One region of the Streptomyces sp. NBC_00683 genome, then DNA from elsewhere that is predicted to be linked to it. Evidence: riboswitches for the same ligand, from Rfam matches in the RefSeq annotation. Region 1 holds a riboswitch; each other region holds the start of a gene.
What was found. Region 1 has a riboswitch for S-adenosylmethionine ahead of thrC (threonine synthase). Riboswitches for the same ligand answer to the same signal wherever they lie in the genome.
Positions count from the first base shown of each region.

Region 2: linked by a shared signal. The riboswitch ahead of OG257_RS06575 (hypothetical protein) and the one ahead of thrC (threonine synthase) in region 1 are both predicted to bind S-adenosylmethionine.
Region 3: linked by a shared signal. The riboswitch ahead of OG257_RS27900 (aminotransferase class V-fold PLP-dependent enzyme) and the one ahead of thrC (threonine synthase) in region 1 are both predicted to bind S-adenosylmethionine.

Region 1 is NZ_CP109013.1:3,907,789-3,912,389, reverse strand. It holds gene OG257_RS17410 (alpha,alpha-trehalose-phosphate synthase (UDP-forming)) at 1-419, opposite strand, end outside; gene OG257_RS17405 (glucosyl-3-phosphoglycerate synthase) at 476-1,426, opposite strand; SAM riboswitch class I at 1,580-1,707, shown strand; gene thrC (threonine synthase) at 1,726-3,021, shown strand; gene OG257_RS17395 (MoaD/ThiS family protein) at 3,049-3,324, shown strand; gene OG257_RS17390 (cold-shock protein) at 3,749-3,955, shown strand; gene groL (chaperonin GroEL) at 4,269-4,601, shown strand, end outside.
Region 2 is NZ_CP109013.1:1,481,033-1,485,633, reverse strand. It holds gene OG257_RS06585 (cytochrome P450) at 1-96, shown strand, start outside; gene OG257_RS06580 (cytochrome P450 family protein) at 93-1,316, shown strand; SAM riboswitch class IV at 1,443-1,553, shown strand; gene OG257_RS06575 (hypothetical protein) at 1,603-2,013, shown strand; gene OG257_RS06570 (arabinan endo-1,5-alpha-L-arabinosidase) at 2,291-3,274, shown strand; gene OG257_RS06565 (family 43 glycosylhydrolase) at 3,256-4,601, shown strand, end outside.
Region 3 is NZ_CP109013.1:6,250,616-6,255,216, forward strand. It holds gene qcrB (cytochrome bc1 complex cytochrome b subunit) at 1-1,124, shown strand, start outside; gene trpD (anthranilate phosphoribosyltransferase) at 1,247-2,311, shown strand; SAM riboswitch class IV at 2,396-2,512, shown strand; gene OG257_RS27900 (aminotransferase class V-fold PLP-dependent enzyme) at 2,686-4,062, shown strand; gene OG257_RS27905 (Lrp/AsnC family transcriptional regulator) at 4,140-4,421, opposite strand; gene OG257_RS27910 (rhomboid family intramembrane serine protease) at 4,418-4,601, opposite strand, start outside.

The sequences.
Region 1 (4,601 bases):
ACCGCGCCCACGCCCGCCTCCTCGGCGAGGGCCTCGGCGAAGGCGCGGTTGTACGCCTCGAAGGACGCCCACTGCCGCCGGAACTCCGCGTCGAACACCGGCTCCAGCGGCGTCTGGTAGATCATGTGGTGGACGAACCAGAGCACCGAGTTCGCGATGCCGTTGTACGCGTCGTCGTGGACCCCGGCGTCGATGTCGAGCATGCGGACGCCGGGCTCCGACAGGCCGCGCCGGACCGCCTCGCGGTCGCCGTCGCCCAGGGCCGCGCACACCCACAGCTTGTCCTCGACTGCGCTCAGACCGGAGACGACGCCGCCCCCGCCGCGCTTGGAGTCGAGCGTTCCGTCCTCGCGCAGCGCATAGGACACGGGGCCGCGGTTGGACGCGACGAGGACCTTGGCAGAGTGCTCGGAGACCATGTACCCGAACCTAGCCCGTTCGGGAAGCCGCCAAACGCGAAGCCCACCGCGAAACATCACGCCGCGTGGCGGGACGCGTACTCCGTGATCTCCCGCATGGGCGGCCGCTCCTCGGTGTCCACCGCATGGGTGCGCGGTACGAAGCCGTCTTCGCCGCGTTCGAACTGGGTGAGCACGGGCCGCACCAGATGCCCCCGGGAGAGCCGCAGCTGGGCGGTGCGGTAGATCGCCGCCGCCATCCGGCCGAGCGCCTGGCCGTCCTGGTGGCGGTGTTTGCGTACGCCGACGTCCACCTGTGCCAGGGCGTCCAGGCCCACCGTGTGCAGGGCGTCGACGAGCAGGCCCAGCTCCACTCCGTAACCGACGGGGAAGGGGAGCCGTTCGAGCAGGGAGCGGCGTACGGCGTACTCGCCGCCCAGCGGCTGGACGAAGCCGGCCAGCTGCGGCCAGTGGAGATTGAGCAGCGGGCGTGCCACAAGTTCGGTGACCCGACCGCCCTGGCCTGCGGCTTCTCCCAGAGGGCGGTCGTACATGGCCTTGACGAACTGGACCTCGGGGTCGGTCAGCAGGGGGCCGACGATGCCGGAGACGAAGTCCGCGGAGAAGTCCTTGAGGTCGGCGTCGATGAAGCAGACGATCTCGCCGCTGGTCACCAGCAGTGACCGCCACAGCACCTCGCCCTTGCCGGGTACGGCCGGTATCCGGGGGAGTATCGCGTCCCGGTGCACCACCCTGGCACCGGCCCGGCGTGCCACCGCGGCGGTGGCGTCGGTGGAACCGGAGTCGATCACCACCAGTTCGTCGACGAGCCGGACCTTCTCCATCAGCTCGCGCCGGATCTCCTCGACGATCGCGCCGACCGTCTCCTCCTCGTTCAGGGCGGGCAGCACGACGCTCACCCGGGCGCGGTGCGGATCCCTCGCACGCGCGGCCGTGAGGCGGTCGAGCGGGCGGTCATCGGCCGACCAGGAACGCCTGGTCAGCCAGCGTTCCACCTCTTCCAGCACGGTCGATACTCCCTGTATGTGATCCATCTCGCGGTTCGGACGACTATCTCAATCGTCCGGGGCTTCGGTTACAGTCTTGAACAACGCGGATGACCCTCGCATGTCGGGGTCGGTCCGCGAATAAATGCCCGGATCGATGGTCCGGTGCCATAGCGCTCATCCAGAGGGACTGAGGGAACGGCCCGTTGAAGTCCCGGCAACCCTCCTGCCGACCGCGAGGTCACGGTAGGGAAGGTGCCAATTCCGTCTTGTGGCGAAATACGCCGCAAGGAAGATGAGGAGAAAGGGCCTCCGCCATCATGTCTGTTCAGACAGTTGCAGCGAACACCGATTCTTCTGCCGTGGACCTGGGTTCCGCCGCAGCACTTTCCTGCCGCGAATGCGGCGAGCGTTTCGAGCTCGGTCCCATCTTCGCCTGTGCGTCCTGTTTCGGGCCGCTCGAAGTGGCGTACGACCTGCCGAGCGGCTCCCCCGAAGAGCTCAAGAAGCGCATCGCCGAAGGCCCCGACAACATCTGGCGCTACGCGCCGCTGCTGCCCGTTCCGGCCGATGTCGCGAGCAAGCCCAACATCAACCCCGGCTTCACGAAGCTGGTCAAGGCCGACAACCTCGCCCGTGAGCTGGGCGTCACCGGCGGTCTGTACGTCAAGGACGACTCCGGCAACCCGACGCACTCCTTCAAGGACCGTGTCGTCGCGATCGCCGTCGAGGCCGCCCGCGCCTTCGGATTCACCACCCTCTCCTGCTCCTCCACCGGCAACCTCGCCGGTGCGGTGGGCGCCGCGGCGGCCCGCGCCGGCTTCCGCTCGTGCGTGTTCATCCCGCACGACCTGGAGCAGGGCAAGGTCGTCATGGCCGCGGTGTACGGCGGCGAACTGGTCGGCATCGAGGGCAACTACGACGACGTCAACCGCTTCTGCTCGGAGCTCATCGGCGACCCGCTCGGTGAGGGCTGGGGCTTCGTCAACGTCAACCTCCGCCCGTACTACGGCGAGGGCTCCAAGACCCTGGCGTACGAGATCTGCGAGCAGCTCGGCTGGCAGCTGCCCGACCAGATCGTCATCCCGATCGCGTCGGGGTCGCAGCTCACGAAGATCGACAAGGGCCTGCAGGAGCTGATCAAGCTCGGCCTCGTCGAGGACAAGCCGTACAAGATCTTCGGTGCCCAGGCCGAGGGCTGCTCCCCGGTCTCCACCGCCTTCAAGGCCGGGCACGACGTCGTACGGCCGCAGAAGCCGAACACGATCGCCAAGTCCCTCGCGATCGGCAACCCGGCCGACGGCCCGTACGTCCTGGACATCGCCCGGCGCACCGGCGGTGCCGTCGAGGACGTCAACGACGAGCAGGTCGTCGACGCGATCAAGCTGCTGGCCCGTACCGAGGGCATCTTCGCGGAGACCGCGGGCGGTGTGACGGTCGGTGTGACGAAGAAGCTGATCGACGCCGGCCTGCTGGACCCGACGCTGACCACCGTCATCCTGAACACCGGTGACGGCCTGAAGACGCTGGACGCCGTCGCCCCGACGACCGGCCTGTCGGCCACGATCCGGCCGAGCCTGGACGCGTTCCGCGACGCGGGCCTCGCCGCCAGCTGACCACCCGAGACCGAAGGAAGGCACCCCATGAGCGTCAAGGTCCGTATCCCCACCATCCTCCGTACCTACACGGGCGGTCAGGCCGAGGTCCCGGCCGAGGGCACGATCCTCTCCGAGGTCATCGAGTCCCTGGAGAAGGACCACCCGGGCATCGCCGCCCGCGTCCTGGACGACCAGGGCAAGCTGCGCCGCTTCGTGAACGTGTACGTCAACGACGACGACGTGCGCTTCGAGGGCGGCCTGCAGACGGCGACCCCGGACGGCGCCGGCATCTCGATCATCCCGGCCGTCGCCGGAGGCTGAGCCTCCTGTACGACTTCACAGCGTGAGCACCGTTGCCCCCTCCGCAAGAGAAGCGGAGGGGGCAATTCTGCATGGTTGAGCGGGGTACAGTTGGGGAAGTCCCCTCCGCTGCCTGTGCCGCCCGCATATGAGAATGCGCCCGGTCGCGATGAGAAGCAGCCAAAGTACGTGAACTCCTTGCGCCATAAGTGGCCTTTGTCAGGCCCGACTTGCCCTGGAATCTCACGAGTTCCACCTATCCGGGCGTTCAGCTGTGCCCAGAATTCTCGTCCGATTGCCCTGTTGCAGAGGGCAGTTGGGCAGATACATTCGGCCGCGGTCGACGCGTTCCGGCGCACGCCACCCTCTCCTGTCGGAGGGTGAGTTCTGACCCGGGCCCGCGAAGTGCGGTCCTGTGCAAGGGCCAGTAATAGGGGAGTTAGGCATGGCTCAGGGCACCGTCAAGTGGTTCAACGCGGAGAAGGGGTACGGCTTCATCGCGGTCGACGGTGGTGCGGATGTTTTCGTCCACTACAGCGCGATCCAGATGGACGGGTACCGCACCCTCGAAGAGGGTCAGCGAGTTGAATTCGAAATCTCGCAGGGCCAGAAGGGGCCGCAGGCGGACATGGTCAAGCTCGCCGTCGGCTGAGCTCGGCGCGGTCGGCCAACGACACTACTCACGCACGCAGGGCCCGTACCTCCGAAGAGGGGGTACGGGCCCTGCGTGCGTGCCGCACGCCCTCCCGGCGGTTGTCCACATCTGGAGGGGGACGCTTGCACTCGCAGGGGTCGAGTGCTAATCATTGGCGTTAGCACTCTCCAGGTGAGAGTGACAGAAACTTGGACCGGGCCGGTGAGGCCCGCAGGCTCACGGGGCAAGGAACCGCTGAGCACGCTGGCCGTCCGTCGCGGGCGCCTCTCGGTCCGGAGAAATCCACCCCTGTCCGGGAGGACCACTTCACATGGCCAAGATCATCGCGTTCGACGAGGAGGCACGGCGCGGTCTCGAGCGCGGGATGAACCAGCTCGCCGACGCCGTCAAGGTCACCCTCGGCCCCAAGGGCCGAAACGTCGTCCTCGAGAAGAAGTGGGGCGCGCCCACGATCACCAACGATGGTGTTTCCATCGCCAAGGAGATCGAGCTCGAGGACCCGTACGAGAAGATCGGTGCGGAGCTGGTCAAGGAGGTCGCCAAGAAGACGGACGACGTCGCCGGCGACGGTACGACCACCGCAACCGTTCTCGCCCAGGCGCTCGTCCGCGAGGGCCTGCGCAACGTCGCCGCGGGTGCCAAC
Region 2 (4,601 bases), 2.4 Mb from region 1:
AAGGACCTCGTCCGGCGGCCGTCCGCCTTCCTGCGCGGGATGAACGCGCTCCCCGTCCGGTTCGCTCCCGTACGTACGACAGGAGATCTGCTGTGAACTGCCCTCACGCGACCGTGGTCATCGACCCCATGGTCCAGAACCTCGACGGTGAGACCGAGCAGCTGCGCCAGGCGGGCCCGCTCGCGCGCATCGAGCTGTTGGGGGTCCCCGCGTGGACCGTCACACGGCACGCCGAAGCACGTCAACTGCTCGTCGACCCACGGCTGGTGAAGGACCTGGACGCCTGGGGGCTGTGGAGGAGCGGTGAGGTCACCCATGCCTGGCCGCTGATCGGAATGATCGATGCCGGACGCTCCATGTTCACGGTCGACGGCGGCGAGCACCGGCGGCTGCGGACCAAGACCTCCCAGGCACTCACGCCGCGCCGGCTCGAGGCGGTCCGCCCCGCCATCGAGAAGTTCACCGAGGAGCTCCTCGACTCGCTCGCCGAGCAGGGCAAGGAAGGTGTCGTCGACCTCAAGGCCGTCTTCGCCCAGCCGCTGCCGATGCGGGTCGTCGGGCTGCTGATGGGGGTGGACGAGGATCAGTTCCCGATGCTGACGAAGCAGTACAAGGCCTTCTTCTCCATGCTCACCCCGCAGGAGGAGCGCCTGGCGCTGCTGCAGGAACTGGACGTCTTCTACACCGACCTCGTACGCGAGAAGACGGCGCGGGCCACCGACGACCTCACCAGCGCCCTGATCCTGGCCGACGAGGGCGGCGAGCCCCTCACCGAGGAGGAGGTCGTCGGCAACCTCAAGGCCATGGTGGCCGCCGGGCACGAGACCACGATCGGCCTCATCCTCAACGCGGTACGCGCCCTGCTCGCCCACCCCGACCAGCTGCAGAAGGTGCTCGACGGGGAGATCCCGTGGGAGACGGTGGTCGAGGAGACGCTGCGCTGGGACACGCCCACCACACACCTGCTGATGCGTTTCGCCACCGAGGACATCCAGGTCGGTGACCAGGTGATCGCCGCGGGGGAGGGCGTCGTCATCTCCTACCGGGTCATCGGACGCGACGCCGAACAGCACGGCGAGGACGCCGATTCCTTCGACATCACCCGTCCGACACCGATCCGGCACATGACCTTCGGTCACGGCCCCCACATCTGCCCCGGTGCGGCACTGTCACGGGTGGAGGCCGGCATCGCACTCCCCGCCCTCTTCGCGCGCTTCCCCGCGCTCAAGCTCGCGATACCGGACGACGAGATCCGCAAGCTTCCGGTGATGACGCAGAACGACATGGAGGCCTTCCCCGTCCTGCTGCACGGCTGAGGCGGCTTCGACGAGGAGGACCTGCGCAGGGGAGCCGGAAGCGTACGGGCGGGGAGGCGTCGCGCCCGTACGCGGGGGTTGCGCGCGGCCCCCGGCGTCCTCCCGGCTCCTGTTACGCTTTTGACGGGTCATGAGTTCCAGTGGAAAGCCCCGGCTCGCTGGACGGCACCCCGCTCCGCTGCGGGTGCTCCGGGTGACGACCCGCCCCGCGCGGCACCGTGCGGGGAACAGCGGACCACCGGGGACGGGCCCCCGGGGTCCAGGACCCCGGAAGGCGACGACAGCCATGCTCCCTCACCTCATTCACCACGACGCCTGCTCGCGGTACGCGCCCGGCCACCACGTGCACTGGATCCACGCCAAGAAGTGCGTACAGGAACCCGGCCAGGCGGTGGAACTCCTGCTGACCGCGGGCGATGTCCGCGACGACGGCTGGCTGGTGCTGCGCGCGGCCTTCGAACACCCCGGCGGCCTCCCCGAGGTATGGATGCACGCCCCCGCCGACCTGCGGGAGTTGCTCACGGACCACCGCGGGCGCGTGTACTGGCTGCCCCGCTGGCACGCGCTGCGGTTCGTCGGCCTCGACGGTGAGGCGACCGGCCTCGTGAACGTCGGAACCGAGGGCGGTCCGCTGTGCGGGACCACCGCACCCGATCCGCAGCACACGGGCCGCGGGAACTTCACCTACGGGCTGTAGTCAACAGGCCCCAGGAACAGTCGCGTTCGGCCGGTACCGCCCGATGAGGGCGGGCCGGTCCGTTCGCGATACCGGACAGGGTCCGGGTTTTCGTTGAATACGTGCTCAATCCGTTGACGCAAGACGTGTTCGATTCTACGGTCCCGTCCTGATCGCCCGTCCGAAGTTACGGGCGCCGTTCGATCAGTCGAACAAGTGAATGTCATGCGCATGGCAACCTCCTGTCCCCTCGGTGACGACTGCCGGGTACCCCGACACGACCGAAGAAGGTCTCCTGATGAGCCGCATTCCGAGAAGAATTCCGCGAAGGACCCTCGCCGCCCTCCCCGCCGCACTCCTGCTGGCGCTCGTTCCGACCAGCGCGTCCGCGTACCCCAACCCCGGTGTCGTCAACGGCGACATCGTCGTCCACGACCCCTCCATGATCCGGAGCACGTCCGGCCAGTACCTGCTCTACTCCACCGGCGAAGGCCTCCAGCTCCGCACCTCCACCGACCGCACCGCCTTCGGCCGGTCGGGCAACGCCTTCACGACGAAGCCGAGCTGGTGGAAGAACTACTCGTCCGCGTCGGACCCCTGGGCACCAGACATCTCCTATCGCGGCGGCAAGTACCTGATGTACTACGCCGTCTCGTCCTTCGGCTCGAACACCTCGGCGATCGGCCTCGCGGCCTCCACCACCGGCCAGGCGGGCAGCTGGAGCGACTACGGGATCGTCTACACCTCGAACTCGTCGAGCGACTACAACGCCATCGACCCCAACCTCTTCGTGGACGACGACGGCAAGTGGTGGCTGTCCTTCGGCTCCTGGTGGACCGGGATCAAGATGATCCGTGTCGACCCGTCGACCGGCAAGCAGTACGCCGGAGACACCGCACGCCGCTCGCTCGCCTCCCGCCCCACCGGAACCAAGGCCGTCGAGGCGCCCTCCATCGTGAAGCGCAACGGCTACTACTACCTCTTCGCCTCGTACGACACCTGCTGCGCAGGCACCAGCTCCACGTACAAGATCAAGGTGGGCCGGGCGACGAGCGTCACCGGGCCCTACTACGACCGCAACGGCGTGAACATGCTCAGCAACGGCGGCACCCCCGTCATGGAGTCCCACGGCCGGTACATCGGCCCCGGCGGCCAGTCGATCCTCGCCGACTCCGACGGTGACCTGCTCGTCTACCACTACTACGACGGCCAGGACAACGGCACCCCGAAGCTCGGCGTCAACCTACTGAACTGGAGCAGCGGATGGCCCGTCGCCTACTGACCCTGCTGAGCGCCCTCCTGCTGGCCCTCGCACTGGGGCAGCCGGCCTCCACGCAGGCCGCGCCGTCCGGGACGTCCTCCGCGCAGGCCGCCGAGGGGCGTCCGTACACCAATCCCGTCAAGGCGCAGAAGGGGGCCGACCCCTGGATCTCGTACCACGACGGCAACTACTACCTGGTGTCGACGAGTTGGACCGACGTCATCACCATGCGCAAGTCGCCGACGCTCGCCGGCCTCGCGACCGCGCCGAGCGTGCAGGTCTGGAAGGGCGACGCCGCCTCGCGCTGCTGCAACATCTGGGCGCCCGAGCTGCACTACTCGGGCGGCCGCTGGTACCTCTACTTCGTCGCCGGGCAGAACATCGCCGACTACAACCCCACCCAGCGGGTGCACGTGCTGGAGAGCGCGGGCACGGACCCGATGGGCCCCTACACGTACAGGAACCAGCTCGGCAGCACCTGGATGCTGGACCCGAGCGTGCTCACCCTCAACGGTTCGATGTACCTGCTGGGCAGTGCGAGCGGCGGCGGTACGCAGAACCTGGTGATCGCGCCGCTGTCGAACCCGTACACGCTCAGCGGGTCGTTCTCGACGATCTCCACGCCGACGTACGACTGGGAGAAGTCCGGCGGCACGGTGAACGAGGGCGCCGAGGTGCTGCAGCGGGGCGGAAAGACGTTCATCGTCTACTCCGCCAGCGGCTGCTGGACCCCCGACTACAAGCTCGGGCAGCTCACCCTGACCGGATCCAACCCGCTCTCCGCCTCCTCCTGGACGAAGAAGTCCACCCCGGTCTTCCAGCGGAACAACGCGGCAGGGGTGTACGGGCCGGGGCACAACGGCTTCTTCACCTCTCCCGACGGCACGGAGAGCTGGATCGTCTACCACGCCAACGACTCGGCGTCCGAGGGCTGCGACAACGGGCGGACGGCGCGGGCCCAGAAGTTCACCTGGAACAGTGACGGGACACCGAACCTCGGCACGCCCGTCGCCCTCGGCACCACACTGGCCGGGCCCTCCGGCGAGAGTGCGGCCACGCCGACCGCGTACACGGTGGTCAACAGGGCCACCGGAAAGTGCCTGGACGTGAACGGTTCGTCGACCGCCGACGGAGCGAACGTCCAGCAGTGGACCTGCAACGGTGGCACAGAGCAGAAATGGCGCATCGAGGACCAGGGCGACGACACGAGCCGCCTGGTCAACGTCGCTTCGGGCAAGGTGCTCGACACGGCGGACTGCTCCGCTGCCGACGGCGCCGACCTGCGCCAGTGGTCGTGGCTGAACAACACCTGCCAGCGCTTCGGCCCGGTCACCACGGCGGCAGGCGG
Region 3 (4,601 bases), 2.3 Mb from region 1:
ACGACCTGCTCTCCGGTACGGGTGTCCGCTTCACCCAGGGCGCGATCCTGGCGACGCCGATCGTCGGTACGTACCTCTCGATGTTCCTGTTCGGCGGGGAGTTCCCCGGCGGCGACTTCGTGGCCCGGTTCTACTCGATCCACATCCTGCTGCTGCCGGGCATCATGCTCGGCCTGGTCGTGGCCCACCTGATCCTGGTCTTCTACCACAAGCACACGCAGTTCGCGGGTCCCGGCAAGACGAACAAGAACGTCGTCGGCATGCCGCTGCTGCCGGTGTACATGGCGAAGGCCGGAGGGTTCTTCTTCCTCGTCTTCGGTGTCATCACCGTCATCGCGGGCATCGCCTCGATCAACCCGATCTGGGCCCTCGGCCCGTACCGCCCGGACCAGGTGTCCACCGGCGCCCAGCCCGACTGGTACATGGGCTTCGCCGAGGGTCTGATCCGAGTGATGCCGGGCTGGGAGATCAACCTGTGGGGTCACACGCTCGTCCTGGGTGTGTTCATCCCGCTGACGGCCTTCGGCCTCGTGCTCGCGGCGATCGCGGTCTACCCCTTCATCGAGTCCTGGGTCACCGGGGACAAGCGCGAGCACCACATCCTGGACCGCCCGCGCAACGCCCCGACCCGTACGGCCTTCGGTGTCGCATGGATCACCGAGTACGTCATCGTCTTCATCGGCGGTGGAAACGACCTGTGGGCCACGCACTTCCACCTGTCGCTGAACGCCATCTCGTGGTTCGTCCGGATCTTCATCTTCGTCGGCCCGGTCATCGCGTTCATCGTGACGAAGCGGATCTGCCTCGGCCTCCAGCGCCGCGACAGGGACAAGGTGCTGCACGGACGCGAGTCCGGCACCATCAAGCGCCTGCCGCACGGTGAGTTCGTCGAGATCCACGAGCCGCTCAGCCAGGGCCAGCTGCACACGCTCACCGCGCACGAGCAGTACAAGCCGGTCGAGATCGGCCCGACGGTCGACGAGAACGGTGTCGAGCGCAAGCCTTCGGCGCTGCAGAAGCTGCGGGCCAAGCTCAGCAAGAGCTACTACGGCGAGCAGAGCCAGATCGCCAAGCCCTCCGCCGAGGAGTACAAGGAGATCACCAGCGGCCACGGCCACCACTGATCACCTGAGCTGATCGCCACAGCGGGAGCCCCGTCCATTCGATGGACGGGGCTCTTCGCTGTCCCCGGGGCTGGATAGGGTGGGGGGATCCTTTTATCGGCTGTGGACCCCAGGAGCGGACCATGAACGTTGTGACCCCGGACGGCGGCGACAGCGTGGCGGACCGTTCCTGGCCCGGCGTGCTGATGCCCCTCCTGCGCGGCGAGAGCCTGACGGCCGAGGACACCGCGTGGGCCATGGACCGCATCATGAGCGGCGAAGCCACCGACGTGCAGATCGCCGGCTTCGTGATCGCACTGCGTGCCAAGGGTGAGACCGTCGACGAGGTCACCGGACTCGTACGCACCATGTACGAGCACGCCCACACCATCCAGGTACCCGGCCGCACGGTCGACATCGTGGGCACCGGCGGGGACCTGGCCAAGACGGTCAACATCTCCACCATGTCGGCGATCGTCGTCGCCGGGACCGGCGCCAAGGTCGTCAAGCACGGCAACCGCGCCTCCTCCTCGGCGAGCGGGGCCTCCGACGTGCTCGAGAAGCTCGGCGTCAACCTGGAGCTGACCCCGCAGGGCGTCGTCCGGGTCGCCGAGGAAGCGGGCATCACCTTCTGCTTCGCGGTGAAGTTCCACCCCGCGCTGCGGCACGCGGCGAGGGCCCGCAAGGAGCTCGGCACGCCGACCACCTTCAACATCCTCGGCCCGCTCACCAACCCCGCCCAGGTGCGCTCCCAGGCCGTCGGTGTCGCCGACCTCAAGATGGCGCCCATCGTCGCCGGAGTGCTCGCCGACCGGGGCAATTCGGCGCTGGTCTTCCGGGGCGACGACGGCCTCGACGAGCTGACCACCACGGCGACCTCCCGGGTCTGGGTCGTCCGGGACGGTGCCGTGCGCGAAGAGGCGTTCGACCCGCGGGACGTCGGCCTGGACCTGGTACCGGTCTCGGCGCTGCGCGGTGCCGACGCCTCGTACAACGCGGACGTCGCCCGGCGGATGCTGGACGGGGAGACAGGTCCCGTACGCGAGGCGGTGCTCCTCAACTCCGCCGCCGCGCTGGTCGCGCTCGACCCGGGCGAGGGCACGCTGAACGAGCAGATCGCGGCCGGCATCGCGAAGGCCGCGGAATCGATCGACTCAGGTGCCGCCAAGCGGGCGCTGGAGCGCTGGGTGGCTGCCAGCAACGCCTGAGGGCGGGCAGTGTGAGGCGGGGCGCAGTCCGGATCGCGGACTGCGCTCTTGCGCATGTGGCCACGTATGGCAAGATGCTGCGCAGGTCATGAGTGACAGCGAATAAGCCCCGGCTCGCTGTCCGGCAACCCTCCGTCCGTGGCGGGGTGCCCCGGGTGAAGACCAGGCCGCAGGCAGCGAGGTCTGTGGCAAGCGCGGGCCCCTAGGCATCTGTGAATGCCATCCCCCGGGGTCCTGGTCCCCAGGGAGCCTCTTGTGAGCAAGCGAATGCGATAGGGCTCAACGCCCTTCTCCGCGCACCCTTTTCTCTTTTCCCTGCGCTGCCGCGTATCTGCCGGCGCCGGGATTTCGCCTGCCTGTTACGGGAGTTCGCCATGTCTGTCTCCACCGCTGCCGCCGACCAGTCCATTTGTGCCCCGCTGCCGGTTCTGGGTGCGGATGTCACCGTTCCGCTGGTTACGGGAGGCGAAGTCACCTATGCCGCCCTCGACTACGCGGCGAGCGCCCCGGCCCTGCAGCGGGTATGGGACGACGTGGCCGCCTACGCCCCGTACTACGGCAGCGTGCACCGCGGCGCCGGCTACCTCTCGCAGCTCTCCACGGACCTCTTCGAGAGCAGCCGCGTCACCGTCGCGGAGTTCCTCGGCTGCCGCGCCGAGGACCAGGTGGTCTTCACCCGCTCGACGACGGACTCCCTCAACCTGCTGGCCGCCGTGCTTCCCGCCAACTGCCAGGTGTTCGTGTTCGAGACCGAGCACCACGCCTCGCTGCTGCCCTGGCGCGACGCCCGGGTGACGTACCTCGACGCCCCCAGGACCCCCGCCGAGGCAGTCGTGACGCTGGAGCGTGCGCTGGCCGACCGCGACCCCTACGGGCCCGCACTGGTCTGTGTCACCGGCGCGTCGAACGTCACCGGTGAACTGTGGCCGGTGAAGGAACTGGCCGCCGCCGCCCACGCGCACGGTGCCCGGATCGTCCTCGACGCCGCGCAGCTGGCCCCCCATCACCCGGTGGACATCGCGGAACTGGACGTCGACTGGGTCGCCTTCTCCGGGCACAAGCTGTACGCGCCGTTCGGCTCGGGCGTCCTCGCGGGCCGGGCCGACTGGCTGCGGGACGCGGAGCCGTATCTCGCGGGCGGCGGCGCCTCCCGCAAGGTCGCCCGGCGCGCCGACGGCGGAGTGGACGTGGAGTGGCACACCACGGCGGCCCGGCACGAGGCCGGATCGCCCAACGTGATCGGCGTCTACTCCATCGCCGCTGCCTGCAAGGCCCTGACCGAGGCCGGGTTCGACCAGCTCGTCGCGCGTGAGCAGCAGCTCGTCACCCGGGTCCGTGAAGGCCTGGCCGAGGTCCCCGCGGTCAAGGTGCTCTCCCTGTTCGGCGACGACGCCCCGAGGGTCGGCGTCATCTCCTTCGTGGTCGAGGGCTGGAACAGCTCGCACTTCGCCGCGGCGCTCTCCGCGGAGTACGGCATCGGGGTCCGCGACGGCCTGTTCTGCGCCCACCCGCTCGTACGGACCCTGCTGGGCAGTGAGCCGCAGGACCCGGGCGAGTGCGGTGCCCCGGAGGCCGAGCCGGGCGAGCGGTCCCTCAACGCCATCCGGGTCAGCTTCGGGGCCGGTACGCCGGACGAGCACATCGAGAGGTTCCTGGGCGCGGTCCGCGAGCTGGTGGGCGCGGGTGCCCGGTGGACCTACCGCACCGAGGACGGCCGCTGCGTCCCGGACAGGGGTGCGGCGCAGGTCTGACCGGGCCGCGTACGGCTTCGGCCGGGGACGGGGCAGTCGCCTCCCGTCCCCGGCCGAAGCCGTACGCGCCGTCCGTCCTACGCGTCGAGACCGATGGCGAAGGCCGCCTCGAGGTCGTGCTGCGAGTACGTGCGGAACGCCACGTGTGTGTCGGTGCCCTCGACACCGGGGATCTTGCTGATCCGGCCGGGGATGACATCCGCCAGATCGTCGTGCCTGGCCACCCGGACCATGGCGATCAGGTCGTACGTACCGGTGACCGAGAAGACCTCGCTGACGCTGTCCAGCGCGGCGACGGCCTCGGCGATCTCGGGAATCCGGTCCACGCTGGTTTTGATGAGCACGATCGCGGTGATCACGGCTGGCTTTCTCCCTCGGTGGCCGTGGCTGGAGACTTCACTCTAGCCCCACCCCGGTAACGCCCCCAGGCGTAGAGGAACCCGGCCGCGAACCCCGCGACATGGGCGAGGTAGGCCACGCCGGGGCCGCTGCCCGCGCCCTGTGCCGCCAGCCACTGCAGCGCGAACCAGAAGACGAGC